DNA from 2 places in the Marinitoga aeolica genome. Region 2 is predicted to be linked to the other one. Evidence: riboswitches for the same ligand, from Rfam matches in the RefSeq annotation. Region 2 holds a riboswitch; the other holds the start of a gene.
What was found. A riboswitch is a leader RNA that binds a small molecule or an ion and turns the genes downstream of it on or off. The one in region 2 is predicted to bind lysine.

Region 1 (15,753 bases), 950 kb from region 2:
AAAATGGATTTATTCCATTTTCTATGTTAAATGATGATTATTCAGAAAATATTAGACAATGGAATAATTTAATAAAAGAACATTTCTTTGGAGAAGGTAAAAAATATAAAAGAAATGTTCAAGTCAATACAGTAGCTCCTACTGGATCTATATCTAATTTGGCTGATACTTCAAGTGGAATAGAACCTAATTTTATGCTTGCATATATTAGATATATGACAGATAAAGAAGGGAATAGAGTTCCTCTTCCATATATGAATAAAATATTGAGAGATAAATTAGATGGAGATTTAAATAGTGAATTAGAAGCGGAAATTATAGAAAAAGGTTCATTACAAAATATAGAAGGAATACCAGAAGAAATAAAGAAAGTATTTGTTACTTCAATGGATATTTCTGGAATGGATCACTTACTAGCACAAAATGTTATCCAAAGTTATTTAGATGCATCATGTTCAAAAACCATTAATTTACCCAAAGAAGCTACTGTTGATGATATAAAAGAGATATATAAGAAAGCAATGGAATTGAATTTAAAAGGAATAACAATATATAGAGATGGATCATTGGAAACACAAGTTTTAACGAAGGCAAAAAAAGAAGATAAAAAGGTTACTTTCTTTGTATTAGATGAAAAACATAAATTGCGTGCAAGACCAAGAAAAGAAACATTAAAAAGTGTAACCAGGAAATTCAAAACAGAATCTGGAACTGTATATATTACAGTATCTTTTGATGATAACGGTGAAGCCATAGAAATTTTCTTATCTGATGGAACTGAAACAGCAGAAATTATAGGAAGATTATCTTCTATAGCTTTAAGATCAGGAGTTTCTGTTGACGAAATATTAGAACAATTATCAAAGGTTAAAGGCACATATTGTAAAGGGATTTCAAAAGAAATAAAAAGTGCGCTCGATGATTTTGAAGAATTATGGAATGAGGAAGAAAATGATATAGAGGTATTTCATGTTGGAAAACCTTTGAGTAAAGAAGAAATTGAAAAATTTGTTCATGCTAATAAACTTGAATATACTAAAGGTTATTATGTTGATACAGAAGGAAATACATATTGTCCAACATGTTTAAGCAAAAATTCTTTAATAATGGCAGAAGGATGTATTTCGTGTAAAACATGTGGTTGGTCAAAATGTTCATAAAATTGGATATTAATTTTAAATATTAAAATATATAATAGATTTAATAAATTATTATTTTTGAGGTGATAAAGATGGCAAGTTGTAAAAATTATCATGAAGCAGCTATTGAAGGAGCAAATGATGGTATATTTCATGGAGATCATATTCATCCAACTGTAATGATTTGGGCTTCTTTAAATGATGAAAAAATGAATAAATTAGTAGAAAAAGTTGCTGAATATGATGCTGATTATGCTGATGATTTAAAAGAAATGCTTGGTGAATATGATAGTGATGTTGAAGATATTCCCATACCTTTTCCTTTTTCATTTGGAAGCGAAAAAGAATTTGAAGATGCTGAAATTTTGTTAAAGGAAGTTGCAGATATAACTGAAGCTAATGCTTATTCTTTTATTGTTGAAGCTATGAGTGTCGATGATGAAGAAGATACAGTGCCTTCTTTATTTACAGAATGTAGAGAAGGAAAAATATTCTTGACTCTTTTTGATTGGGAATATAATAAAGTTGATGAAGAGGAATATGAAAGTTCAGATGAAGATATTCAAAGTTTTAGATTAAAAATATTTTATTAAAAAAGGAATGGCTCGGCCATTCCTTTTTTAATTGTTATAGTTATTAAGCTTTTAAATCTTTAGGGTCTGTAGATTTCCCATAGAATCTTAATATAGCCCATATTGCTGTTACACCTAAAATTAATGAAACCCATACAGGCAATCCAAGTCCAACTGGTATATAACCAACTACTGCTGCAGTAGTAGCCGCTGTTACAGCATATGGCAATTGTGTCTTAACGTGATCAATGTGATCAGATGATGACGCCATTGATGACATAATTGTTGTATCTGAAATTGGAGAACAGTGATCTCCAAATGTTGAACCTGTTAATACAGCACCTAATGTAGCATATACTAATGCTGTTAATTCGTTTCCAGTATACGCTGCAGCTAAAGGTACTGCTAAAGGAAGCATAATTGCCATTGTTCCCCATGATGTTCCTGTAGCAAAAGATACAATTGCTGATATTATAAATACTAAGAGTGGTATTGACCATCCAGGTAATGATGATGAAACAACTTGAACTAAATATTCAGCTGTTCCAAGGTCAGAAGCAATTGAACCAATAGACCAGGCTAAAGTTAAAATTATTGTAGTAATAACTAATGATTTTGCACCTTCAACCCATGCTTCAATAGCCTTTCTTAATGTCATAATTCCTTGAGAAACAGCCATTACAACAGCTACTATACTAGCTAATACTGAAGCCCATATTAAAGCAGCAGAAGCATCTGCATTACCAAAGGCATCCCTAATTCCATCCCATGTGAAAGGATTATCTAAACCTCCACCAGAATACCATAAACCAATGAATGCAAAAATAATCAATGTTAAAATTGGTACCAAAGCATTTGAAACTCTTAATGGAATATCACTTTTGTCTAAATCTTTTTCAAAATCTGTAGATAACATTGGTTCTGCATCATCTGCTAAAACTTTACCTGTTAATCTTGCCCTTTTTTCTGCTTTGTACATTGGCCCGAAATCCCTTAACATTGCGCCAACCATAAATACCATTACAAGTGCAAAAATTCCATACATCCTATATGGAATAGAACTAAAAAATACTGAATATGGATTTACTTTAACTCCAATTGAGTTAAAAGCGTCACCAATTAATCCTAATTCATAACCAATCCAGGTAGAAATCGCTGCCATAGTAGCAACAGGAGCAGCAGTAGAATCTACAATATATGAAAGTTTTTCTCTTGAGACCTTTAATTTATCTGTTAATGGTCTCATTGTAGGCCCAACTATTAATGTATTTGCATAATCGTCAAAAAATACAACAACTCCCATTAATGCTGTAGCAACTTGAGCACTCCTTGCAGTTTTGGCTTTTTTTGCAAGTGCATTTGCTATAGCCCTTGTACCACCCATTTTAGCAATAACTCCAACCATACCACCTATTACTAAGGTGAAAACAATAATTCCTGCATGCCAGCTGTCAGCTAAAGCGTTTACCGGGTATTGTAATGTTTTTGTATAACTCTCAACTAATTTCATAAAAAATCCCGAACTAGACGTTGCAAAAACATTAATTAATGCACCTGAAAAAACACCAAGCAATAACGAAACAATAACTTCTTTGGTAACAAACGCTAAAACAATCGCTAATAATGGAGGAATAACAGACCAAAAACCATAATTTATCTTTGCTGCATCTCCTCCTTCAGCAAAAGCCAGGGTCGCCACTAAAACAAACGCCGCCATGATAAATAATACCACGAGTTTTTTCTTCATAAACTCCCTCCTCACATAGTGATTTATATATAACTATTTTTAAAATAAAAAAACCTTCCATGTGGAAGGCCTATTTGAAATAAAATTAATTATTCCAAACGGCTCTCCGCATGTAATATGCGACAGTTATACAGGTCTTTCCTGCATAACCAGGCATGTAAGGTGGGTAAGCCTTACATCCTTCGGCAACCTCGCCTTTCATCTATCCCGAGCCTACCCTGGCGATAGATAGATTACTCATCTTGGCTGCGCCTCCGTTTGATTTAAAAATTATTAAATTTTTCTTGGAGTTTACCATAATTAAATTTCTTAAATATTTCCATAAAATAAAAAACAAAATAAGACTAATATAAGATTTCAAAATATTTATCCCCCTGAAATATATTTAACATAAATATCATTTTTCTAAATTATTATATCATAATCTAGTTACATTTGTCAAAAAAAATTAATATATCAATTTTTATTACACTCCAAACACATATTTAAAGCATAAAATGTTATGCTATTATTATCAACAAATGAATATTTATCAACTAATATTTGTGTAAAAAATAACATTTTTTACTTTCATGTATTAATTATTTAATACAAAGTTGGTATTATATATCCGGATATCCGAATATATAAATTAAAAAAGAGGGAAGAAAATGATAGAAGAATTAATGAAAATATTATCTGATAAAACACGTTTAAGAATTTTAAATTTATTAAGTATTAAACCTCGGTGTGTATGTGAATTAATAGCTATATTACAATTACCTCAATCTACTATTTCCAGACATATTTCAAAAATGAGATTAATAAATTTACTTATACCTCAAAAAGAAAGATTATTTACCACCTATAGAATTAATAATGAATTCTTGAGTAAATATTCTTTTTTAGATCCTCTATTACATGATCTGAATATTGAATTTAAAGATGATATTGAAAAATCGAAAAATATTTACATAGTTGATGGAAAATGTAATATATCAAAATAGGAAAGGTGGTAAACATGACAAAAGAGGTAAAAACATTCTTACTAATTGTTTTTATTTTTCTCATTTTTTATTTTGTCCCATTTTCAAATGAAAATATTCACAAATCATTAATCGGTGGATTTGAAATGCTTCACGATTATGCAAGAGAACATGTTTTATTATGTCTTGTCCCTGCTTTTTTTATTGCTGGAACAATTGCTGTTTTTGTGAGTAAAAATGCAATCTTAAAATTATTAGGACCAAAAGCAAAAAAAATAATAGCATATCCGGTAGCTGCAGTTTCAGGAGGAATATTAGCTGTTTGTTCTTGTACAATTCTTCCTCTATTTGGAGGAATCTATAAAAGAGGTGCTGGAATTGGTCCTGCTATGGCTTTTTTATTTACAGGACCGGCAATTAATGTAGCAGCAATATTTTTAACTGGCACTGTATTAGGTTGGGAATTATCATTTGTTAGATTATTGGCTACTATAATTTCTGCTGTATTTATTGGATTAATAATGCAAACATTATTTAAAGAAACAGGAGAAGGTGGATTTGTATTTGGGCAAGATACTGAAATCCCATGGCAAAAAACATTACTCTTTTTAGCATTTCAAATGGCTTTTTTAATCACTGGAAGCTTAAAGATTTATATAACTTTAAAAAGTATATTAATGACAATTTTTGCACTTGTTTCTATATTAATAGCACTAACTTTTGACAAAGAACATCAAAAAGAATATATTAGCGAAACTTGGGACTTTACTAAAAAAATATTACCATATTTATTTATAGGTGTTTTTATTGCAGGAATAATATCTGTTTCTTTGCCAAAAAATGTGGTTCAAACACTATTAGGTGGAAATAGATTGTTTTCTAATTTATTTGCATCAGTATTTGGAGCATTAATGTATTTTGCAACATTAACAGAAGTTCCAATTATACAATCTTTAATGTCTTTAGGAATGGGTAAAGGACCTGCATTAGCGCTATTTATGGCTGGTTATACATTGAGTCTTCCAAATATGATTGTATTAACAAAATTATTAGGTAAAAAGAAAGCTTTTACATATTTTGTATTGGTGATTTTTTTCTCAACAACATGGGGATTAATATATGGAAATTTATTTTAATAAATCTTTTTAATGAGGAGGTTTTAAAATGAAAATAGAAGTTTTAGGTTCTGGATGCCCACGATGTAAACAAACATATAAAATTATGGAAATGGCTAAAGTTGAAACAGGAATTAATGCAGAATTAGTATATGTAACAGATATTAATGAAATAATATCAAGAGGAGTTATGTCTACACCTGCAGTAGCTATTAATGGAAAAATAGTAGTTTCTGGTAAAATACCTACATTAGAAGAAGCAAAACAATTATTAGGATAAAAGATGGCGATTTACGCCATCTTTTTATTTATATATTCTAATCCAGCAGTATTTAAGAAATTCCATGGTTTATTAAAATGTGGTTGGAAGAAGAAATCAATAAATGCTAATTCTTCCATTTTCATTTTATTTTGTATTACTACTGACATAGTATTTATTGATTGGGTTAAATCAGCTTTTGAACAAATCTGGGCACCTAATATTTTGCCATTTTTTTTCTTATACACAACTTTAAAAATTAATTTTTCATATGTTGGCATGAATTCTGGCCTATTATTTTCTGTTATTATTATTGACTCAACGTCTAAACCCTGGGACTTTGCCATAGTTTCAGTTAATCCTGTGGCAGCAATATTATTTCCATATATTTTAATTCCTGAGGTACCTTGGGTCCCTACATGTTTTAATCTTTTTTCTTTTAAGTTATAAGCAGCAATTGTTCCCATTCTTACGGCATTTGTAGCTAATGGAATATATTCGTATTTTTTTAATGGATTATAATATACAGCGCATGAATCACCTGCTGCAAAAACATCTTTTTCGCTTGTTCTCATATATTCATCTACAATAATTGCACCGTTATCTAACATTTTTAGTTTACCTTTAAATAAATCTGTATTTGGTTTGAATCCCATTGAAAGAATAACTAAGTCAGCATCATGTTCCCCTTTTGTGGTAATTACCTTTTTAACCTTATTATTTTCTCCTTCAAATTTTATAACTTTTTCACCTAAAGTTAAATTTGCTCCATGTTCCTTTAAAGTATTTTCAGCTATATCAGTGAATTCTTTATCTAAATATCTATTTAATATTCTATCTTCTATATCAATTAATGTGACATTTTTTCCATGTTCAATAAACGCTTCTACTAATTCAACGCCAATATAACCAGCTCCTACAACAACAACATTTTTTACTTCATCCATTTTTTTAATAATATCTTGAGCATGATAAAAATTCTTTGACAATAGTATATTTTCCATATCAATACCTTCAATATTTGGAATAACAGGCCATGAGCCAGTTGTGATAATCAATTTATCGTATGTATCTTCAAAAATCTCTCCCGTTTCCAAATTTTCAACAGTAAGAGTTTTCTTTTTGAAGTCAACATCCTTTACATCATGTCTCATTTTAGTATTTATCCCTAAAGTATTTAGATGTTCTGGTGAAGAATAAAATAATCCTTTGGGATCCTTTACAACACCTTCTACATGTAATGCGATACCACATGATAAGAATGAAATATTATCATTTCTTTCATATACAGTAATTTCAACATCTTTATATAATTTTGATGAATTAATAGCAGCAGCAGTTCCTGCATGTGTACAACCTATAATTGCAATTTTCATAACAATCCCTCCTTGTGATTTTTTTAACTTAATTATTTCAAATAAGATTTATTTTGTCGGTTTTATTATATCATATATTGTAATTGTTTCAATTAAATATTTATTACAAATTAATAACAGAGTAAAAATAAATCCCGGAATTCCGGGATTTATTATATTACTCCACTAATTGCTTTTACAGGACATCTGCTTTGACACAAACTACAACTTACTAAATAATTTCTTTTACTTTAAAATTATTTAATCATCTGATATATTAATTTAAAATTTAAAAATTTTAAAATAAACATAAATATTTTTTATATGTGTTGACTTTTCTTTTTTTTTTTTTTATAATTATACGCGAATGTTATTGTTAATATTGAGGTGATCTAATGAAACCAAATTTTTATTTCAATAATCTCAAATTAATAAAATTCACATCAGGTGGAACAGAGGAATTTTACATAAAAAAAGATACGAATATTAATTTACAAAATAACGATATATATCTTTTGAAATTAAACGATAAATTAATTCCTTTTCCTATAAGAAACCATAAAATAATATTTAATGATGATTATCCTTTCTGTATTGTTAATGAAGAATTTGATTTTCCAAAAGTTAAAAAAATTATTATTTCAAATAATGAAAAATTAATTCAAACATCTAATTTTTCATTACCTTACGATAATCATATATTTGTTGCAATAACCTTTGATTCAACCCCTATTAATAACTGCCCTTTGCTTATCACTTTAAAAGATAATAATATGAATGTTTATGATTTTAACTCGTATATTATAAATATCAATCAAAAAAACAATTTGCTTGTTATTAAGTTTAATTTAAACTCATTAAATCTTCAGCAGAAAAAATATTATGTTGATTTGTTGATCTCAGGTAGAAAAGTTCTTTCCCGTGAAATTTCTATACTTATCAATAATATTTATAATTTTAAAACTTCTTATATAAAAAATTATAGGTAAAATTTCACATGGAGGTGATATTATGAGAAGTGGTCCTATAAATGCTCAGGCTATTACTGCAAATGACGGTACAGGAAGATACTAGTATGATGGCAACATTGATAGAATGAATAAAAAAAGTGAAATTATTGAGCATATCAAACAAAAAAGAAATGAATATATTGAGAGAGATGTTAAAGCCGCAAAATATATTGGAAAAGAAGGATTAGTATTTGTAGCTGCATCAAGAAAATTGGGTTGGAGTGGTGGCGTTACTGCTGTAGGAATTGATATTGCAACAGATGTTATAAAACACTACGCTCCCGATAAATATGATAAATGGATTGATAAGGGAAAAGATTTAATAGAAGATTTTCTACTTAATAAAACGAACAAAAATTAGGTGATAAAATGTTATTTAGTAATATTTATATAATACCTTTCTATTTTATAATATCAATTTTACAATTATTTACATTTAGATATAGTTATATATCGTGGTTTTTAGCATTTTTCTATTTAATATATTTTTTAAAGCTTATAAAATCAAAGGATTTAAATAAAAAAATCAAAAACACAATATATGACTATATATTTTTCTTTTTTGTCTTATTATTCCCACTTTTTGGTATTTCTAATTATATCATGAAAATAGTTTTTGTAATTCCTACAATATTTTATATTTTTTATACTAAATTAGAAAATTTTGATTTTGTGAATAAAATTATATTGTCTTTACTGATTTTGTATGAACTATTTATTGTAAAAGTTCCAAATGTAGTTGTTATAGATAATATAAGTTTTTTTAAAATATTCACACCATATATAATATTGGATTTTTCATTTTTAATTTTGTTGAATGATAATATGTTTAAAAAAAATACTTTTTCTGAATTCTTTATGTTATTATTAGTTCCCTTTTTAAGGATAATACTTCTTTTATGGATGAAAGCTAACTCATTTAGCGGTTCTTTTGAGCATTGGGTTTTAATTTTTATTTATTATTACTCATATAAAATATTGGATTCTAAAAAATATTTATACTCTTTTAGCTTTTTATATATTGGATATATACTTTTATTTATATAAATACATAAAAATTCCATATGAGTTATTTAAGTGGTATTGATTAATATGACCGAAATATTTTTCAAAAAAGAAAATTTTATTTTTATAGCTATTATTGCACTTAAAATTTTATTCTTTAGAGGTATTATATTTTCTGGTAATATTCGATTGAAGAATCTTTGGAATAATAAAATCTGAAATGTTTTACGATAAAAAGTTTGAATCTTTAGAAGATTTAAAAAAATTGAGGAGTATATTAGATATTACAATGAAGAGCGATTACAAAAAAATTGGAGTGCATGACTCCTATCGAATACAGAAAACAAGCACTCCAATTTATTTAATTAATTATGTGTCTACTTTACAAGGATCAGTTCAAATCGTAGAGCATTTTAATTTATTAAATATTGTCATATAACCCCACTAATAGCTTTTACAGGACATCTGCTTTGACATAAACTGCAACCAAAACATTTATCTTCATCAACTATTACCTGTCTATTTTCTTTATCAACAGTAATAGCCCAATAAGGACATACCATTTCACATAACTTACAGAAAGTACATTTATTTAAATCTATTTTTGGATATTTTGGTTCAAATACTACTTCTTTCTTCTTTAATCCAGTTTTCTTAACATCTTCTATACTGTTAAACCCATATTTTTCTAAAGTTTTTGGCAGTTGCTCAACTATAGTTTTGTATAATTGTTTTCCTCTAATTAAAGCTGCAGATAACATCTGAACTGCATCTGCACCTGCTAATAAATATTCTATAACATCATCAGCAGAAGCAATTCCTCCAACACCTATTACAGGTATTTCAGGTACAGCAGTTTTTATTGTATTTACAAGTGCAAGTCCTAAATTTTTAATAACAGGGCCAGAAATCCATACTTGCCCTTTATCATTTCCAATTAAGTTTGTTCTGTTTTCAATATCAATAAGCATAGTTGGTCCAAGAGAATTAATCGCAACAACACCAGTTCCACCATTTGCCAATACCATTTTTGCAAATTCGACAGGATCTGGAATATGAGGGCTCATTTTCATAAATATTGGTTTATCAGTATTTGCCCTAATAGTTCTTACAGTTTCTGCTATATTATCTAAGTTCTTTCCAACATAATGTGTAGAAATTTCGAAGGCATCTGCAAATTTATCTAATTGAGGTATTAATATTTCCATATCCTCTTTTGTATAACCTGCACTAACAATTAAAGGTAAATCTAATTCGTTTTTTAATCTAGGTAATATTTCGTTTATCCATTTTTCTGGTGGTAATTCTGACCATAATTCTGCATTAACTATATAATTATTTGTTCCATATATACAAGGTCTTGGAACTTCTGCAGCTTTTGTAGATATAGTTTTTGTTACCATTCCTCCAACGCCAAGTCTGGCAAGATATAACATTTTTTCATCATCGCCAACTAATGGACCAGAAGCTGGCATTAAAGGATTTTTAAGTTTTATTCCGGCAAATTCTGTACTTAAATCCATAATTTTCCCCCCTGATTATAATCTTTTCCATAATTTTTTTGATACTTCTTTTGCTTCATTATAAATCTTAGTTTCATCATATTTAACTTTTCTATCTTTCATTAAAAATTCTCCATTTACTATTGTATCTACAACATCTAATTTATCCCAAATACCGAAAAATACATGGCCAAAAATATTATTTTTACTTAAAGGTGTAAATGGTGTATAATCATATGAAATCATATCCGCCTTATACCCTTCTTTAATTCTTCCTATTTTAATTCCTAATAATTCACCAGCAAGATTATATACATTATCAATACTGTTTTTTAAATCAATAAAATTAAAGAACGTAGGATCTTCATATCTATATTTTTGTGTATAATATAGATTTAAATATTCACGTGTTATATTAAATCCAAGACCATCATTACCAATAATAGTTTTAATCCCATGATTTTTTAATAGTTTATAATTAGGCAATCCTACAGCATTATTCATATTTGATGTTGGATTTAATGCAACGTATATATCGTATTTTGACATAATTTCTGCTTCTCTTTCATCAATATGAACACAATGAGATAAAATAGAATTTTTATTTAATAAATTAAATTCTTTCAGTCTTTCTACAACTTTTTTATTATATTTAGCTATAGAATCCTCCTCATCTTCTAAGCTTTCTGCTACATGTATATGTATAGGTAGCCCATTTAAGTTTTCTGATACCTTTTTTAATGTTTCATTGGATAAAGATAATGAGGCATGAAGTCCAAACATTCCAGCATGATTCTCATTTTTATTTTTTGCAAATTCTACGTTTTCTTCTATGCATTCATTTACATTAAATCTATCGCTAGTTTCAAAACAGAATATCCCTCTTAATCCAATTTCATCACATAATCCTTTTTTTAATTCATTTAATGTACCTTTAATTGCTGATCCACTTGCATGATGGTCAATAAATGTAGTAATACCATTTTTAATAAATTCTATTCCACTTACTAATCCGCTATAATATGTAGTTTCTAAATCTATTTTTGAATCCATTCTCCACCAAAGTTGTTTTAATATATCAGAAAAACTTTTGGGATTAAATTCAACAGACATTCCTCTTGCAAAAGTAGAGTAAATATGTGTGTGTCCATTTACAAACCCTGGCATTACTAACTTACCTTTGAAATCAATTATTTCTTCATTTTCATTTTTTTTAAAATCTTTCATATCTCCAACTTCTAATATTTCTTTATCAAATCTAATATATTGGTTTTCTTTATAATTATCATAATCAAAGATATTACAATTTATTATGGTTTTTACCATATTATTTCTCCCCTTTTAATAAATGAACCTTTAATTCTTTTATTTAATTTCCCTTCTTTTACAACAAATCTTCCTCTTGATATGGTTGATAATACTTTTCCTTTAACTCTAAAATTTTTATATGGAATATAATCTGATTTTGAATGATGTTCTTTTATTTCCCATTCCTTATAAGGATCAAACACCACAAGATCAGCATCATATGAAGGTAATATTTCACCTTTATTTTTTAATCCATAATATTTTGCGATATTTTTTGTAAATTTATCTATTATTTTTTTCCCAAACATTGAGTACATTAACACAAATGAAAATTCAACTCCACCTATACCCATAGGCATACCATTCACTATATCCTTTTTCTTTTCATTAACATTGAAAGGGCAATGATCTGTTCCTATTGTAGTCACATAATTTATGTTTTTTATAAGCAGCTCTTTTTCTTCTTCACTCCTCAATGGCGGCGTCATTGTGTATAAGTAACCTTTTTCTGTATTATATATGTCATCAGTAAAATAAAAATAATGAGGACAACTTTCAATAATCACATTTTTACCCAATATATGTTTAAACTTCTTCTTTAACTCATCTAATGTCTTTCCACTTGTAAGATGAACTATATATAATTGTGCATTGTAATATTCTGCCATTTCAGCTAATTTTATTACTTCTGATAATTCAGTAATTGTTGGTCTATATTTTGAATGATCTTTTACCTTAATTTCATTTTTTTCATATTTTTTTATAATCTCATCATTTTCTGCATGAATTGATATTACTACTCCATACTGTTTTGATTTCTCTAATAATTCTGCTATATATCCATCATATGTTCTTCTATTTGAAGAGGAATATGTAGTAAACAATTTTATGCTTGATAATCCTAATTGTCTTGCTTTTCTTAATATTTTTTCTGGTTCATCTGTTGGATTTGCTATTGTGGCATGAAAAGCATAATCTGTTAAACTGTTTTTTGCAAGATTTAATCTATCTTCAAAAGCCTTCTCTAATTCCTCAGCTGTTCTTACAGGATCCAAGAAATCTATATATGTTGTAATTCCTCCATATGCACCAGAGATGGAGCCAGAATGAAAATCATCAGCAGAAATATATTTCCCTAAATCAAGATGGAAATGCACATGTGGATCTATAAAACCGGGAAGTAAATACTTCCCGGAAATATCATAATATTTTTTAGCTTCTAATTGAGATTTACTAATATCGCATATCTTCCCATTTTTTATATATACATTTGCTTTTAAGAATTTACCTGTTATATATACTTTTCCATTTAATATACCAAGATCAAACATAAAATCACACCTTATTATCTTCCACCCATTAATAATGTCATTACAGCTTTAGCTGTATGGATTCTGTTTTCAGCTTCATCAAAGATAACAGAATGAGGTCCATCAATAACAGAATCAACAACTTCCTTTCCTCTGTCTGCTGGTAAAGCATGCATATAAATAGAATCAGGTCTTGTTAATTTCATTTTTTCTTCATCACAAATCCAGTCCTTATGTTTAGCTGTTTCTGCTTTTATTTCTTCTGGATCATCAGATACAAAGAATCCTCCCCAGTTCTTAGGAATAACAACATGTGCATCAACAAATGCATCTTCCATTTTGTGTGAAATATTCAATTTACCACCATATTTTTCTGCATTTTCTTGTGCTTGTTTAACGATATCTGGCATTAAATCAAATTTTTCTGGATATGCTAATGTAACGTCCATGCCTAATCTTGTGAATAATAATATTTGTGATTGAGGAACTGATAAAGGTTTTAAATGACTTTCTGCATATGCCCAACTAATGCCAACTTTTAATCCTCTTAAATTTTTTCCAAATCTTTCTTGCATTGTCATAGCATCAGCTAATACCTGGAATGGGTGATAAACATCATCCTGTAAATTCATAACTGGAACTTGGGATACAGAAGCCATTCCTCTTAAATATTTATTACCTTTACCAAATTCACAAGCTCTTACAGCTATTCCGTGTCCCATTCTTGCTAAAACTCTAGCTGTATCTTCTGGAGTTTCACCATGGGATAATTGCATTGTGCTAGGATTTAAGAAATTAGCATGTCCGCCTAATTGTGCAATACCAGCTTCCATAGAATTTCTTGTTCTTGTTGATTGATCAAAGAAAATTAAAAATAATGTTTTATAGAGTAAATATGGCGTTGGAATATTTGAAGCCATTTTAATTTTTAAATCTCTAGCTAAATCTAACATCATTTCTATTTCTTCATTTGTAAAATCTTGAGTTGTTATAAAATGCCTACTTTTTTCTGTTTTAAAGAATGCTGACATACTTATCTTCCCCCTTACTTTTATGTTTTAAAATAAATTATTTTTTTAATTTTTCCACTAATGTTTTTGGAAAATTAGCATAAAATGCTGCAGCTTTTACTAAATGTTCTATCTTTACCTTTTCATTTGGAGCATGTGCATACTTTTCATCACCAGGGCCAAATCCTACTGTTGGAATTCCATATACCCCAGCTGTAGCTATTCCGTTTGTACTAAATGTCCATTTATCTATTAATGGTTCGCTACCAAATGTTTTTATATATGCATCTTTTGCAGCTTGAACTACATCAGAATCTTCTTCAAGTACCCATGTTGGGAAATACTTTTCTACAGGATATTCAATGCCGGTATAAGCAGGTTTTGAGTAAGTTAATTCAACAATTTCTGCATCGATACCAGTTTTTTTGAATATCTCTCTGATTTCTTCGAATGCACTTTCTTTGGTTTCTCCAGCAGTAAGTCTTCTGTCAATATGTATTACACATTCATCAGGAACTGCATTATGTGAAGGTGATTTAAAGAAAATTTGAGAAACAACTATAGTGCCTTTCCCCAGGAAAGGATCATAGTGAAGATTATCATTTAATTTTTCTATTTCGTTAATTATCTTTGCCATTTTATATATAGCATTATCCCCTCTTTCTGGGGCACTAGCATGTGCAGAAAGACCGACTGTTTTAATTCTAAATTCTATTCTTCCTCTATGACCTCTATACACATTTAAACTAGTTGGTTCTGTAATAACTACAAAATCAGGTTTTAATTTATCTTCTTCTACAATATATCTCCAACATAATCCATCGCAGTCTTCTTCCATAACTGTACCTGTTACATATACAGTAAAATCATCAAGGAGATTTAACTCTTTTAAAATTTTCATACCGTATACCATAGAACACATACCAGCTTTTTGATCTGAAGCACCACGCCCATATACCCATTCATCATCCCAATCGCCACTAAAAGGATCTTTATCCCATAAATCAGGGTTCCCGACTTCAACTGTGTCAATATGAGCATCCATTGCTATAACATGTTTTCCGTTTCCTATTCTTCCAAGAATATTACCAAGGCCATCAATCTTTACTTCATCAAATCCTACCTTTTCCATTTCTTCTTTAATTACTTGAATAACCTCTTTTTCTTCGCCTGAATAACTACGAGCTTTTATCAGTTTACTCATGAATTTTACAATATCTTCTCTATATTTTTCCGCAAGTTCTAATGTTGTCAATCCTATCCCTCCCTAAAAAGTCTTTATAAAATTATATAACTTTTACTTTAAAATTAAAAACCTCTACATTTTCCGTTAACACTCTTTTAGTATTTAGAATTTCAAATATTGTTAATTATCTTCTTTATTTATAGAAATTCTATATAAAACAAAAAGCTCTCAAAAATGAGAGCCTACAAATTGTTGACAAAATAAAATATG
Region 2 (15,753 bases):
GGTTGGCATGAATTTTGAAAAATTGAATGAATTAGTAAAAATCAAAAAAGAAAAGAATTATAAATCATTATATGAAACAGCAGAGAAAGAAAATATTTTATCTAAAGCAGAAAGAAAAGGGCTCGAAGTATTAAAAAAATATGTAGAATTAAAATATTATTTAAAACCAACTATAATATTAAAAGGATTAATAACAGAAAATAATTATTTTTCAAAATTGACTATTTTACCAGATTCACATTATGCTATTGCTAATGTTAAAAAGCTTATTAATGAAGCAGAAAAGTATAATACTTTAGCTGTTTCTTTTTCTGAATTAATTAGATTACTTAGAAAGACCTCGGAACTCACAGAAAGCGAAGCGGCAATTGAAGATGAAAAACAAAATGTTGTAAGAGTTTTAACCATTCATAAGTCCAAAGGATTGGAATTTCCTATTGTGATTTTAAGCGGATTAGATAAAAAATCACAAATTGATAGCGAAGAAAAAATTGATGAAGATATGAAAATCTCTACAGAAAGCGTTGAATTTTCTCTTCCAGATAATAATATTAGATATTTTGTTTTAAAAAAACTTTTTTTGAAAAAAATAAAAAGCATGGATATTTCATCATTATCAATGCAAGATAAGATAAAAATAGAACTTGGTGAAAAGTATTTAAAGATGTTTGACATTAATAAATTTTTAGAGGATACAGAAGAATTAAGATTATTATATGTTGCCATAACAAGACCAAAAGAAATGTTAATTCCTATTATTGTTGAAAAAGAAAAAAATAAATCAAATACACTATCAGACTTATTTAAAAAGGTAAAATATGAAAAGATAGATATTATCTCGTTTAACGATTTAAAATATGAAATAAAACACAAAGAAGAAAAGATAAAAGATAAAATAAAAGATATTAAAGAAGAAAATCTAAAAGATTTAACTGATTTTGCATATAAAAAGTACATTGCTCCTACATATATTATCAATGAATTAAAAAGAGAAGAAAACAGTGAAGATTTAACCGATGAAAATTATATAAAAGTAGATTTAAATGATTTCTTTTCAGAACAGGAATTTATTCTAAAAGGCACTGAATTACATTCTTTAATGGAAAGTATAAATAGTTTTAGCCAGATAAAAAATTTAATAAAATTAAAAATATTACCAGAAGAATTAGATAATAGTTTAATAAAAAGATTATTTTCATATAAAAATTTTAAAACAGAGTGGAGATTAGTAAAAAGAAAGGTCATAAATGACAGAGAATATATGATTTTCGGGGTGCCCGATAGAGTTGTATTTGATGAAAATAATAATATAGAAGTATTAGATTATAAATATTCTGATTTAAATAATCCAAATAAAATAGAAGATTATAAATTCCAATTACAATTTTATATGTATCTTTTAAAAGATTTTGGAATTCCTCAAAAAGGATATATTATTAGTTTAAAAAATGGTAAGATAATAGAAGTTGAATATGATGAAGAATTTGAAGAAAAATTAGAATCAAAAATTAAACCATTATAGTTTAATAAATATTCTAAATATGTTTAATTATGCTGTCCAAAAAGTTTAAAAGAAGTGAAGACTCGAAGATTGCCTTTAAAAATTATGAATGAAAGCCGTCAAAAAAACAGGATGTTTTTTTGAGTGAAGCTTTTGCATGGATGCAAAATCTGAACGACGGCTGGGAATGAATAATTTTTAAAGATTTGCAATCAAGCTGTCTGAACGATTTTAACTTTTTGGACAACCTATGTTTAATTTATACACTTGACTAAAAGCAAAAGTTATGATAAAATATGTTGGAAAGTTAATATTGTGAAGATGGAGAGATGGCCGAGCGGTCTAAGGCGCACGCCTGGAGAGCGTGTGACGGGCACAACCCGTCCGTGGGTTCAAATCCCACTCTCTCCGCCAGGAAGAGCAGGATTTCCTGCTCTTTTTTTATTTTAGATTTTGTGATATAATATATTAAACAAAATTAAAAAATAATCAGGAGGATATAATGACTTTTTTTGAAAAATGGAAAATGAGATGTCCAATTATTAGATTTATAGAACGCTTGAGAATGAAAAGAATAAAGGTAAAAGTTAATAAAATAAAAATAAAATGAATGTATTAACATAAATATAACTACCAAGAAAATAAATCTTAAATTTAATTTGTTAAACTACGGAAAAGTTAATATGTTTTACGAACAAACGGAGGCGCAACTGAGATGAGTAATCTACCTATCGCTTGGGTAGGCTTGGGGTAGGTGAAAGGCGAGGTTGCCGAAGGATGTAAGATTTACCCGTCTTACATGCCTGGTTGTATAGGGAATACCTATGCGACTGTCGCATGATTGCATGCGGAGAGCCGTTTGGGATAATATGTTATATATAATATTATTTCAAATATTGGCCTTCCCATGCGGAAGGCCAATTTTATTTTAGAGGAGGGAGAATATGAAAGTTGGTGTAGTTGGTGCAACAGGTGAAGTTGGAAGAACAATGGTTAAGGTATTAGAAGAAAAAAATATTGATATTAATGAATTGCGATTATTTGCAAGTAAAAAATCTGAAGGAAAAGAGATTAAATTTAAAGATAAAATATATTATGTTGAAGAATTAACTGAAGAAAAAATGAAAGAAAAATATGATTATTTATTATTTTCTGCTGGAGGTTCCGTTTCTAAAAAATATGCTCCAATTGCGAGTGAATATGGTAATACTGTAATAGATAATTCTTCAGCTTTTAGAATGGTGAATGATATACCTTTAGTTGTTCCAGAAATAAATGGAGATATTATAAAAGGATATAGAGGAATTATTGCAAATCCTAACTGTTCTACTATTCAAATGGTATTAGCTCTAAGAAATGTAGAAAAAGAATTAGGGATTTCAGAAATTTTTGTAAGCACTTATCAAGCAGTTTCTGGAGCTGGAAATAAAGGTATAAAAGAATTATTAGATCAACAAAATGGTATAAATAATATAAATCATTTTCCAGAAATAATAAACAATAATGTAATACCGATAATAGGACCTGTATTAGAAAATGGATTTACAGAAGAAGAAATGAAAATGGTAAATGAAACAAGAAAAATATATGATGATTATGGTATTAAAGTTTATCCAACAGCTGTAAGAGTTCCTGTATTATACGGACATTCTGAAAGTATTACTTTTAGGGTAAAAAAGAAATCAACATTAGAAGATGTTAAAAAGCTTTTATCTTCAGTAGATAATGTAGTATATACAGATGATTTAGTAACTCCTATAAACATAGCTGGATCAGATATTACATATGTTTCCAGATTAAGGCAAATGGACGAAACAACTTTTTTAATATGGGTTGTAGCAGATAATGTTAGAGTTGGAGCTGCAACAAATGCTGTAAGAATATTATTAAAACATTATGAATTAAATAATAATAAAAGAGATGAGTGAAAATATGAAAAAATTTCCTTTTAAAAATGAAATACACCAGTTATTAAAAAAATATCCAACACCATTTTATGTATATGATGAAATAGGAATATTAAATTCATTGAAAAAATTACAAAATGCATTTTCTTGGTGTGAATTTAAAGAATATTTTGCTGTTAAGGCTACCCCTACACCTTATATTTTAAAAATTTTAGGAAAAAATAATTGTGGAACAGATTGTAGTTCATTAGCAGAATTATATTTGTCAGAAATGGTTAATATTACAGGAGAAAATATATTATTTACTTCAAATAATACACCTATAGAAGAATATAAAAAAGCATATGAGTTAGGAGCTATAATAAATTTTGATGATATAGGTCATATTGATAAATTTATTAAAGAAGTTGGAATTCCCAAAATAGCTTCTATAAGATATACCCCTAAAGAAGCTTTTGGAACAGAAATAATTGGTGATCCAGTGAATTCAAAATTTGGAATGCCTTTTAATAAATTGTTAGAAGGATATAAAAAGATGAAAGATATAGGAGTAAAAAGATTTGGTTTACATGCAATGCTCGTATCAAATACATTAGATGAAGACTTGATTGCAAAAAATACAGAGATAATATTCAAAGCAGTTAATGAATTATCTAATATATTAAATATAGAATATGAGTTTATTGATATTGGTGGTGGTTTTGGAATCCCATATAAACCAGATGATAAAGAATTAGATTTGCATTTATTAAGCAATAATATAAAAGAATTGTATGAAAAACATTTTAAAGAATTTAAACCAAAAATATTTACAGAGAATGGAAGATATATCACAGGTCCCCACGGATACTTAATTACAAAGGTTTTACATATTAAAGAAAGTTATAAAACATATGTTGGTGTAGATGCAAATATGGCTAATTTAATGAGACCAGGAATGTATGGAGCATATCATCACATATCTGTATTGGGTAAAGAAGGTAACTTTAAAAAATATGATGTTGTAGGCTCATTATGTGAGAATAACGATAAATTTGCTATAGATAGAGAATTACCTGAGTTAGAAGAAGGAGATATTTTAATCATACACGACGCAGGAGCACACGGCCATTCTATGGGATTTAATTATAATGGTAAGCTTAGATCTGCAGAGTTTATATATGATGGAAATGAATTTAAAATGATTAGAAGAGCACAAACATTGGATGATTATTTTTCAACAATACAAGGAGGGGATATTTATGTTTAAAGGCGTTGGAACTGCAATTATTACACCATTCGATGAAAATTATAATGTTGATTACAAAGCATTAGAAGAATTTGTAAATTTTCAATTAGATTATGTGGATGCATTAATTGTATTAGGCACTACAGGTGAGGCACCTACTATTAATGAGGATGAAAGAGAAAAAATAGTTTCTACAGTAGTTAATGTGACAAATAAAAAAGTTCCTGTAATAGTTGGAACAGGCTCAAATAATCCAGAACATGTTTTACATAATAATAAATTAGCGGAAAAATCTGGTGCTGATGGATTACTTATTGTTAGTCCATATTATAATAAATCAACACAAAAAGGATTAGTGGAATATTTTTCATATGTTGCACAAAGAACAGATCTTCCTATAATATTATATAATGTACCTTCAAGAACAGGAGGAAATATATTACCAGATACTGCTATAGAAATATTTGAAAAAAATGCAAATGTTATAGGAATAAAAGAAGCCAGTGGGAATATTTCTCAAATTGCAGAATTAATATCAAAAAAACCTAAAGATATGAAGGTATATTCTGGAAATGATGATCAAGCATTACCATTAATGGCATTGGGCGGAGATGGAGTTATATCCGTTTTTTCAAATGTTTTGCCAAACCAAATGAAAGAATTAACTCAGTCAATTTTAAATAATGATTATGCAAAAGCTCAAGAAATAAATAATAAGTATAACATTTTAATGAGAAAACTATTTATTGAAGTTAATCCTATTCCTGTTAAATATGCAGTTTCTAAACTGGGATACTGTAAAAATATTTTAAGATTACCATTAATTCCAATAAGCGAATCAGGAAAAGAGGTAATTGATAATTTGTTTGAGGAGATGAATATATTATGAAATATGGAATTATAGGAAGAAATGGAAGAATGGGAAATGAAATATACAATCTATTTTCTGAAAAAGGTCATGAATTAGTTTTTTCATATGATAATACTGGAGAAAAATTTTTAGAAAAACCACAAGTGTTAATTGATTTTTCATTACCAGAAGCATTTGAAAAGACTATTGAATATGTTGATAAATTCCATTGTTCTTTAATTATTGGTACTACTGGATTAAGTGAAATACAGTTAAAAAAATTACATGAAATTGCCCAGAATGTTCCGGTTATACAAAGTTATAATTTTTCTTTAGGTATTCAAGTACTCTTAAAACTTGTAAAAGTTGCAAATGAATTATTAGATGATGTTGATATTGAAATATCAGAAACACATCATAGATTTAAAAAAGATAAACCATCTGGAACTGCTAAGATGATTAAAAAGGTTATAGGAAAAGATGTAAATATATCATCATTGAGATTAGGGAATATACCAGGAGATCATACCATATATTTTGGTAATTTAGGAGAAGTAATAAGTATATCTCATAGGGCATTATCTAGAAGGACATTTGCTGAAGGAGTATTAAAGTCTGCAGAATTTGCATTAAAAACTGTAGCAGGTTTTTATACTTTTCAAGATGTTTTTGAAATAACTATGAAAAGATGAGAAGGAGGAAATAATATGGATTCATATGAAATAATTGAATATATTGCAAAATCAAAAAAAGTAACACCAATAAAAGTTTATATAAAAGGTGATATAAAAGATTTACCATTTGAAGAATATTATGGTGATGATAATTGCGGTATATTATTCTGTGAATTAGATGAATTCGAAAAATATTTAAGTGAAAATAAAGAAAAGATAGAAAAATATAGGATAGAAATGGATAGAAGAAATTCTGCAATTCCATTGTTAGATTTGAAGAAAATAAATGCAAGAATAGAGCCTGGTGCAATAATTAGAGATTTAGTTAAGATAGGTGATAATGCTGTTATTATGATGGGAGCTGTAATAAATATTGGAGCAAAAATTGGTAAAAAAACAATGATAGATATGAATGTCGTTGTAGGTGGAAGAGCACAAATTGGAGATAATTGTCATATAGGTGCAGGATCTGTTATAGCAGGTGTTATAGAACCGCCAAGTGCAGATCCTGTAGTGATAGAAGATAATGTTTTAATTGGAGCAAATGCTGTTGTACTTGAAGGAGTAAGAATAGGTAGAAATTCTGTTGTGGCAGCTGGGTCTGTTGTTACAAAAAATGTTGAGCCAAATACTGTAGTTGCAGGAGTTCCAGCAAGAGTAATAAAAAAAGTTGATGAAAAAACAAAGGATAAAACAAAATTATTAGATGAATTAAGAAATTTGTAGGTGATAAAATGAATATAGTTGTTCAAAAATATGGTGGTTCATCTGTAGCAGATACTGAAAAAATAAAATTTGTAGCTAATAAGGTTAAAAAGAGAGTTGATGAAGGTTATAAGATAGTAGTAATTGTTTCGGCTATGGGTAAAACCACAGATAATTTAATTAAATTAGCAAAAGAAATATCAGAAAAACCACATCCTAGGGAATTAGATATGTTGCTTACTACAGGAGAACAAGTATCTGTAGCATTGCTATCAATGGCATTAATAGATTTAAATGTAAACACAAAATCTTTAAATGCTTTTCAAGCGGGGATATTTACAACATCTGATTTTAACAAAGCCAGAATACAAAAATTTAAAGTATCAAAAATAATAGACTTATTAAAAGAGCACGATGTTTTAGTAATAACAGGATTTCAAGGAATTACTGAAGAAGGAGATTATACCACTTTAGGTAGAGGAGGTTCAGATACTTCTGCTGTTGCAATAGCAGCTGCTCTTCACTCTGAGTGTGAAATATATAGTGATTTTCCAGGAATTTATACTTTTGATCCAAGAAGATATTCAAATGCCAAAAAATTAAAATATGTAACCTATGATGAAATGCTTGAAATGGCAAGTTTGGGTGCAAAAGTCCTTCACAGTAGAGCAGTAGAAGTAGCAAAAAAATTTAACGTAAAGGTTTATTGTGCGTCTACTTTTTCCGAAGAGGAGGGAACATATGTGGTTGCAGATAATATAGAAAATCCTGTTGTAACAGGAATGAGTGTTATGGAAAATCAGACTCAAGTTACAATAACTAATTTACCTTTTGATCATGCAATAATATATAATATATTTGATAAAATAGCTCAAAAAGGTTTTAATGTGGATATGATTTCCATTATTAATATTAATGATAGACTTAACGTTTCATTTACAATAATAGAAGAAGAAATGGAAAATTTTGATAAATACTTAAAAGAGGCACTTTCGAATTTCAACGAATCTCAGGTAACGTATGAACATGGTTATGCTAAACTTTCAGTAGTGGGCATTGGAATGAAAACAGAAAAAGGAGTTGCATCAAGATTTTTTAAAGCCTTAAAAGATGTGCCACTGAGAATGGTAACAACTTCTGAAATTAAAATTTCATGTTTGTTAGATAAAAAAAATTTAGAAAAAGCAACAAATGCATTGATAAAGGAGTTTGAATTATGATTTTGAAAATGTATGATTATTATAAAATGGATATTGATTATGCTGAAGGTATAAATATTTATACAAAAGATGGGAAAAAATATATTGATACTTTTTCTGGAATAGGAGTTTTAGCTTTAGGACATTCTAATAAAGAATTAATAGAAAGATTAAAAAATAAAATGGATAGATATATGCATTTATCCAACTATTTTTTAGATGAAGATGCAGAATGGGTGGCAAATAAATTAATTGAATTAACAGGTGAAAAAGGTTCTGTGTTTTTTACGAATTCAGGCACTGAAGCTACAGAAGCAGCTTTAAAAGCTATAAAAAAGTTAGCTACAAAAGATAAAAGAAAGATAATATATTTTAATAATGGATTTCATGGTAGAACATTAGGTGCTTTATCTATTAATGGGTTTGAAAATTTAAAAGCTCCGTTTAGGCCACTAATTCCTAATTGTCAGGAATTTGTTTTTAATGATGTAGAAGGATTTAAGGACTACATGGAATTTCATGGTGATGAAGTATTAGCAGTATTTGTAGAACCTATTCAAGGATCAGGTGGAATTGTACCTTTAACTCAAGAATTTGCTGATGTTTTAAGTTATTACCAAAAGGAAAAAAATTATATTCTTGTATCTGATGAAATACAGGCAGGTTTAGGTAGGACAGGAAAGTTTTATTCATATGAGCATTGTAATTTAAAACCTGATATTATTACCATAGGTAAAGCTATAGGTGGTGGATTACCTTTAGGAGCTACAATATTTTTAAATGATACAGCAAATATTTTAAAACCAGGTGATCATGGATCAACATTTGCACCTAATCCTATTGCATTAGCTGGAGCAAGATTTGTTTTAGAAAATATTCCAAATATGTTAGATGACATTAAAGAAAAAGGCAAATATTTTATGGAAAAATTAAATAGCTTAGAATCATTTGAAATAGCAGATATTAGAGGTAAAGGGTTAATGATAGGGATTGAATTAATTGAATCATCACCGGATTTAAAACAGAGAGCCTTTGAAAAAAATTTGCTATTAAATGTTATTTCTAATAATAGTGTTATTAGATTATTACCTGCATTGAATATAACTTATGAGGAAATAGATATTATTATTAATAAATTGGAGGAATTATTATGATATCTCCTATTGAATTAAGACATGTTTTACACCAAAATCCTGAAATTGGATTCATGGAATTTAAAACAACAAAAATTTTAGAAGATGCGATAACTGATTTAGCTAAACATTATAATATAGATATAGAAATATTAAAACCATTAGAGACAGGGTTAATTATTAAATATGCACCTCTAAATAATAATGAATATATATTATTTAGAGCAGATATAGATGCTTTACCTATTAAAGAACAAAATGATGTAGAATTTAAATCAAAAAATGATAATATGCATGCATGTGGTCATGATATGCATATGTCGATTTTATACGGGTTTATGGAATACATATTTAGAAATAAAATCCAAAAGAATATTTTATTTTTATTTCAACCAGCAGAAGAAGGTGGAGGTGGAGCTAAAAAGATTTTAGATACTGGAGTTTTGGATCAATTTAATATAATAAGGGCACATGCTTTACATGTAACTGATGAATATGATAAGGGTATAATTGCAGCATCTAAAGGAGTTTTGTTTGCATCGGCAGTAGAAATTGATATAGAATTTTTGGGTAAAAATGCTCATATAGCTTTTCCACAAGATGGTAAAAATGCGTTAAATGCTATGAGATTGTTTTTAGATGCAGTAGAAAAAATACCAAAAAATCCAGTTCAACCATTAATTTTTGGTATTGGAAAAGTTTTTTCAGGAGAAGTTAGAAATATTATTCCAGCTTATGCAAAAATAGAAGGTAGTATTAGATCTTTAAACTTAGATTATACAATGGAATATATAGAAATTTTAAAAGAAATACTTGAATCAATTAAAAAAATGACAGGGGTAACTTATAAAATAACATTAGGATCTATGTATAAGGAAGTAGTAAATGATGAAAATATATATAATGAATTTGTTGAAAAGTTAAAAGATAAATATCAAATAATTGATTGTGGTTACAAGATGACAGGAGAAGATTTTGGATTTATAGCAGAAAAATATCCTGCTGTTATGTTTTGGTTAGGGACAAAAACGGATAAAAAAGTAGGATTACATTCGCCCGATTTTCTACCTGATGATGATGTGATTAGTATTGGAATTAATATTTATAGTGATTTAATAAAATAGCATACCTTTTCGGGTATGCTTTATTCTTTTTTAAGGTTAAACAATGGTATTTTATTTTCTTTAATTTTTGTTTTCACATGTTTTATAGTATCAATTTCATTATTCATGCTATAAAATGTCCTTGAATTCTCCGGATCTTCAAAATGCCATACTCCTTCATTATCTCTCCATTCTGGTATATTTACCTTATAAATTGTACCTTTATTTGATTGATCAATAACTTCAATAGCTCCCATTTTTTTTAAGTTGCGAATAGCTTGTTCCGTAATTCCATATGAAATCTCCAAAGTTTTTGAAATTTGTCTATAAGATATTGGATAAGTATATTTCCTAGCTTTTCCAAGTTTCCATGAATGAGCAAGGGAGTTTAAATATAAATATATGTATATTTTTGCAGCATTTGCTGGTCTAACAGTAAGTATAAAATATACTGCATTATGAGGTAACATTAAAAAAGCATCATTTAAGTGAAACACTTACATCACATCTCCTTATCTATCTAAATAATTGACCACCTGTTTTTAATTATAACAAAAAATTAAACAAATACAAAAAAATCCCTCCACAATTTGGAGGGATAATAAATATTAACTTATCTTATAATTATTCCTTCCATCTTTTTTCGCACTTATTAAAGCATCATAAGCAATATTATACGGATCTTTAGTATAAATAGCATATTCCGTAATTCCTATACTTACTGTAACTTTAGCTTCTATTCCTTCATATATTATTGGATTACTAACTTCTCTTAAAATTTTTTCAGAAATATTTTTTGCCATTTGTTCATCAATATTTTTTAATACTAATATAAATTCATCGCCACCCATTCTTTCCAATTTAGCATTTTTACTATCTTCATACTCAATTTTTTCAATGGCTAATATTTTTTTAATCCTTTCAGGTATTTTAAATAATACAAAATCTCCAAATTTTCTACCATAATTTTTATTTATATTTGCAAATTTATCTATATCAATTAAAAATAAATAATTCTTTTTTTCCATAATAATACCTCCCTGCAATTTAATAGGTTCAAATAATAATAAATTAATACCTTTCTTTTTAACTTCACTTGGACATACACCAAATTCTTTTTTAAATGCTCTTGAATATGATTCATATGAATTATACTGATATTTAATAGAAATCTCTAGAATATTCATATTTGAATTTACTAAATCTTTTACAGATTCAGAAAGTCTCCTCTTTCTTACATATTCTTTTATTGACATTCCTACGATTAAATTAAATAATTTATATAAATAGGATAATGAATAATTTGCATAGTTAGCTATATCTTCTAAAGAAAAATAATTATCAATATTTTTTTCAATATATTCTAAAGATTTTTGAATACATTCAATTAAATAATTTTCCATTATAACTCCCCCTTCTTTGTGGCGCCACATTAAAATTATATAATAAATATGAAATGTAAGCATGATATTTTTTATCTAAATAGTTATATCTGAAAATCATTTTAAGTTAGAAAAGAAGTTTAAGAAAGTTTTTAAAGAAGGAAAATAGTGAAAAGATTTTTTTGATAATAATTTATATATACATAAAAAAAGGGCATTTGCCCTTTTTATTTTATGTTTTTATCTGTAAGAGTTCCAATAAGTAACCCTGCCCCTATTCCTATCAAAATTGATGCAATAAAATATAATGCAGAAAATTTAAGTAAAATAAATCCAACTCCAATTCCTATAAATGTAAAACCACCTGTAATAAAAAAACTCTTTTTTGTCATTTTCCCACCTCTTTAAAATATATTTTTATTATATGTTTAATTATAGTATATCATAAAACATGGATAATAGATATAACACAATAATTCTGATTTATATATAATTATAATTTAAAAATATAAATGTGTAAATAAATCTATAGAAATAATATCTCATCTATTATTTTTATAAATTCTAAATAAATGCTATAATAAATATATCTTACATTTATTTTTATAGAATGGGGGGATAAAATGTTCAAATTTCCTAAAGGTGTATATGTGGATGTTAGAATAGAAAATGTTTTTGAAACAAGTATTCAAAATACTTTAGGTAGATTAGAAGAATTTAAAGAAAGAAGATATTCAGGAGCTTTTATTAGACTATTTGATGGTAAAAGATGGTATTATTCATCCACAACTGATGTAGAGAATATTCAAAAGGAAATAGATGAATTGTATAAGATTTCATCTCCAAGTGAAGGTATAAATGAACATCCAATAGTAAAAAAATTTGAAGTTCATAATGGGAATTATTTGGAATTTGAAAAAAGCGCTATAGATAATATTGAAAAAAACAAAAAATTAGAACTGATGGAAAAATATATACCAATTGTTTCAGAAAATCAATTTGTTAAATTATGGAAAGCAAATTATGTAGATAAAAAAATAGTTAAACGATTTATATCTTCAAATGGTAGTGATTTTAAATTTGATTTTCAAAGAGTAGGATTTAGAATATTTTTTGAGTTAGTTGATGGAGAAAAAAAGTTTAGTGAAAGATTTGATACTGCATCAAATTATTTTGAAGATTTATATAATTTAGAAGATAAGGTAAAAAAATCACTAGAAGAAGCAATATATTATATGAAAAATGCAGAAGATGTAGAACCTGGACAATATACAGTTATTTTATCACCAGAAGCTGCTGGAGTATTTGCTCATGAAAGTTTTGGTCATAAATCAGAAGCGGATTTTATGATTGGTGATGAAAATATGAAAAAAGAATGGAGTATAGGTAAAAAAGTTGGTTCTGGTATTTTAAGTATTGTAGATGATGGAAATATTAAAGGAGTTGGATATACCCCGTTTGATGATGATGGAACAAAAGCAAAAAAAACATATCTTGTAAAAAATGGTGTTTTATCTGGTAGATTACATAGTGGTATTACAGCAGTTTCATTAAATGAGGAATTGACTGGTAATGCTAGAGCATTGAATTTTGAGTTTGAACCTATAGTGAGAATGACTACAACATATATAAAACCTGGAGAGAAAACATTAGAAGAATTAATATCTGAAGTGGATAATGGATTTTTAATTAAAACTATTAAACATGGATCAGGTATGTCTACTTTTACTATTGCTCCGAGTTTGGCATATAAAATTAAAAATGGGAAGATATATAAACCAGTAAAAATATCTGTTATTACAGGAACTGTTTTTGATACTTTAAATAATATAGATGGCTTATCAAATGAATTGAAATTGTTATCATTTGCATTAGGTGGATGTGGTAAATTTGAACAATATCCTTTACCAGTAGGTTTTGGTGGTCCGTATGTTAGAGTTAAAAATATGAATGTGCAATAGGGGGGGAGAAAAAATGATTAAAGAAAAATATCAAATTCATAATAGGGAATTATCTTTAAATATAGTTCAAACAGAAATAGAGTCAATTAGAAAAAAAGATATTGTTAAGACAGGTATTAGAATATATGACAATGGTAAAATAGGTGTTGCAGGAAGTTTGGGGAATTATAATGAAAAAGAATTAGAAACAAAAGCAAAAGAAAATTTGAAATTAAATATACCATATGAATATGATATAACACAAAATATATCAAGAGAAGAAGTTGAAATTGTAGAAATTTCAGAAAATGAATTTGTGGAGAAGATAGAAAAATTAATGAGAGAAATAAAAGAAAAACATAATGATTTTAGTTTTTCAAATAAAATCACATTAAAAAATAGTATAAAGATACTTGAAAATGATTTAAATACAAAACTATATTCTGAATTAAAATATTTTTCTTTTGAATTAATATTTAAGCACAAAAGTTCTGCTAATATTTTTGATGGATTTGTAGGATATGAGGGTTTTGATTACTCTCATGAGAAATTTATAAATATAGTAGATGAAGTTTGTGGAGCTTTTAATAATGTTGTTGATATTGAGGAAAATGAATATCCAATTATTTTCTTATCAGATGATTTTACAATATTAAAGAAGTTTTATACAGATTTAAACGGATTATCTTTTGGTAGTGAAAGTTCAATTTTTTCCAATAAAATAGGTGAAAAAATATTTTCTAATGATTTTACACTATATCAAAGCAGGAATCATGAAGATGGTATTATAGAACATTTCTTTGATGCAGAAGGAACAATAAATGAAGAAAATAGATTTCCGTTGATAGAAAATGGGGTATTAAAATCCCCTTATACAGACAAAAAAACTGCTAATATGTTTAATTTACCTTTAACAGGAGCAGCTGAAGCTGATTATGATTCCGTACCATCTCTTGGATTTGTTCCAATGTCAATAAAGAAATCAGATAAAACATTAAAAGAATTATTAAATGGGAAAAAAGGAATATTAGTATTTATAGCTTCAGGTGGAGACTTTACTCCTGATGGTAAATTTGGTACTCCAGTACAATTAGGGTTTTTATATGATGGCGAGAAATTAATTGGCAGAGTTCCAGAATTTAAAATAAATTCTGATATATATAGTATGTTTGGTAAAGATTTCATCGGAGTAGGAAAAGATTCAATTACACAATTAGGTAAAAATTTTGGAGTAGTAATTAATATGAAAATTATGAAATGAACCTTATCGTAAAATATATGATATAATTTGTATAGTATATGAACAGAATTGTTAGGTTTGGAGGATAAAACGATGAAAAAATTGCCAATAGGGATACAAGATTATAAAAAAATAATAGAAGGAAATTACATATATGTAGATAAAACAAAATATATATACGAATTAATAAGTTCAGAAGTGCCTATCTTTCTATCTCGTCCAAGAAGATTTGGAAAGAGTTTAACGATATCGACATTATATTACATATTCAAAGGAGAAAAAGAATTATTTAAAGATACATATATATATGACAAATGGGATTTTAAAGAATATCCCATAATAAGATTAAACATTTTATTAGCAGCAACAGATAGCGAAGAAAGATTTAAAAAGAGTTTGACAAAATTAATAAAGCAAGAAGGTCAAAGGAATAATGTTGAAATTATAGAAGAAGATTATAAATTTGCATTTGATGAATTAATAATAAAACTTTCCAAAAAAGGAAAAGTAGTAATATTAGTAGATGAATACGAAAAACCGATATTAGATAATATAAATAACAAAGAAAAAGCAGAAAGATATAGAGAAATATTAAGAGATTTCTATGTAACAATAAAATCCAGGGATGAATACATAAAATTCGTTTTTTTAACAGGAATAACGAAGTTTACTAAAACGGGTGTGTTCTCTGCATTAAATAATTTAAATGACATATCACTAAACAGAAAATACTCTCAAATGTTAGGTTATACCCAAGAAGAATTAGAACATTATTTCAAAGAACACATAGAAGAAACAGCAAAAGAAATGGGAATAAGTAAAGAAGAATTATTAAAAGAAATAAAAACATATTATAATGGATTCTCGTTTGATGGAGAACATTTTGTGTAT

Region 1: another riboswitch for lysine. It lies ahead of JRV97_RS03915 (Na+/H+ antiporter NhaC family protein); the one in region 2 lies ahead of JRV97_RS11035 (aspartate-semialdehyde dehydrogenase).

Annotation. Positions count from the first base shown of each region.
Region 1 is NZ_CP069362.1:831,855-847,607, forward strand. Features, by position in the region: gene JRV97_RS03905 (adenosylcobalamin-dependent ribonucleoside-diphosphate reductase) at 1-1,160, shown strand, start outside; gene JRV97_RS03910 (hypothetical protein) at 1,232-1,732, shown strand; gene JRV97_RS03915 (Na+/H+ antiporter NhaC family protein) at 1,776-3,458, opposite strand; lysine riboswitch at 3,550-3,723, opposite strand; gene JRV97_RS03920 (ArsR/SmtB family transcription factor) at 4,109-4,444, shown strand; gene JRV97_RS03925 (permease) at 4,459-5,559, shown strand; gene JRV97_RS03930 (thioredoxin family protein) at 5,588-5,818, shown strand; gene JRV97_RS03935 (FAD-dependent oxidoreductase) at 5,830-7,173, opposite strand; gene JRV97_RS03940 (hypothetical protein) at 7,548-8,141, shown strand; gene JRV97_RS03945 (hypothetical protein) at 8,248-8,523, shown strand; gene JRV97_RS03950 (hypothetical protein) at 8,532-9,209, shown strand; gene JRV97_RS03955 (4Fe-4S binding protein) at 9,599-10,690, opposite strand; gene JRV97_RS03960 (amidohydrolase family protein) at 10,706-11,995, opposite strand; gene JRV97_RS03965 (dihydroorotase) at 11,989-13,308, opposite strand; gene JRV97_RS03970 (ornithine carbamoyltransferase) at 13,323-14,318, opposite strand; gene JRV97_RS03975 (YgeY family selenium metabolism-linked hydrolase) at 14,356-15,558, opposite strand.
Region 2 is NZ_CP069362.1:2,326,689-2,342,441, forward strand. Features, by position in the region: gene JRV97_RS11025 (UvrD-helicase domain-containing protein) at 1-1,522, shown strand, start outside; tRNA gene JRV97_RS11030 (tRNA-Ser) at 1,825-1,915, shown strand; lysine riboswitch at 2,193-2,367, shown strand; gene JRV97_RS11035 (aspartate-semialdehyde dehydrogenase) at 2,446-3,429, shown strand; gene JRV97_RS11040 (diaminopimelate decarboxylase family protein) at 3,434-4,657, shown strand; gene dapA (4-hydroxy-tetrahydrodipicolinate synthase) at 4,650-5,525, shown strand; gene JRV97_RS11050 (4-hydroxy-tetrahydrodipicolinate reductase) at 5,522-6,178, shown strand; gene dapD (2,3,4,5-tetrahydropyridine-2,6-dicarboxylate N-acetyltransferase) at 6,194-6,886, shown strand; gene JRV97_RS11060 (aspartate kinase) at 6,895-8,085, shown strand; gene JRV97_RS11065 (aspartate aminotransferase family protein) at 8,082-9,218, shown strand; gene JRV97_RS11070 (amidohydrolase) at 9,215-10,321, shown strand; gene JRV97_RS11075 (hypothetical protein) at 10,342-10,797, opposite strand; gene JRV97_RS11080 (diguanylate cyclase domain-containing protein) at 10,909-11,703, opposite strand; gene JRV97_RS11085 (hypothetical protein) at 11,910-12,074, opposite strand; gene JRV97_RS11090 (TldD/PmbA family protein) at 12,306-13,643, shown strand; gene JRV97_RS11095 (metallopeptidase TldD-related protein) at 13,657-14,883, shown strand; gene JRV97_RS11100 (ATP-binding protein) at 14,956-15,753, shown strand, end outside.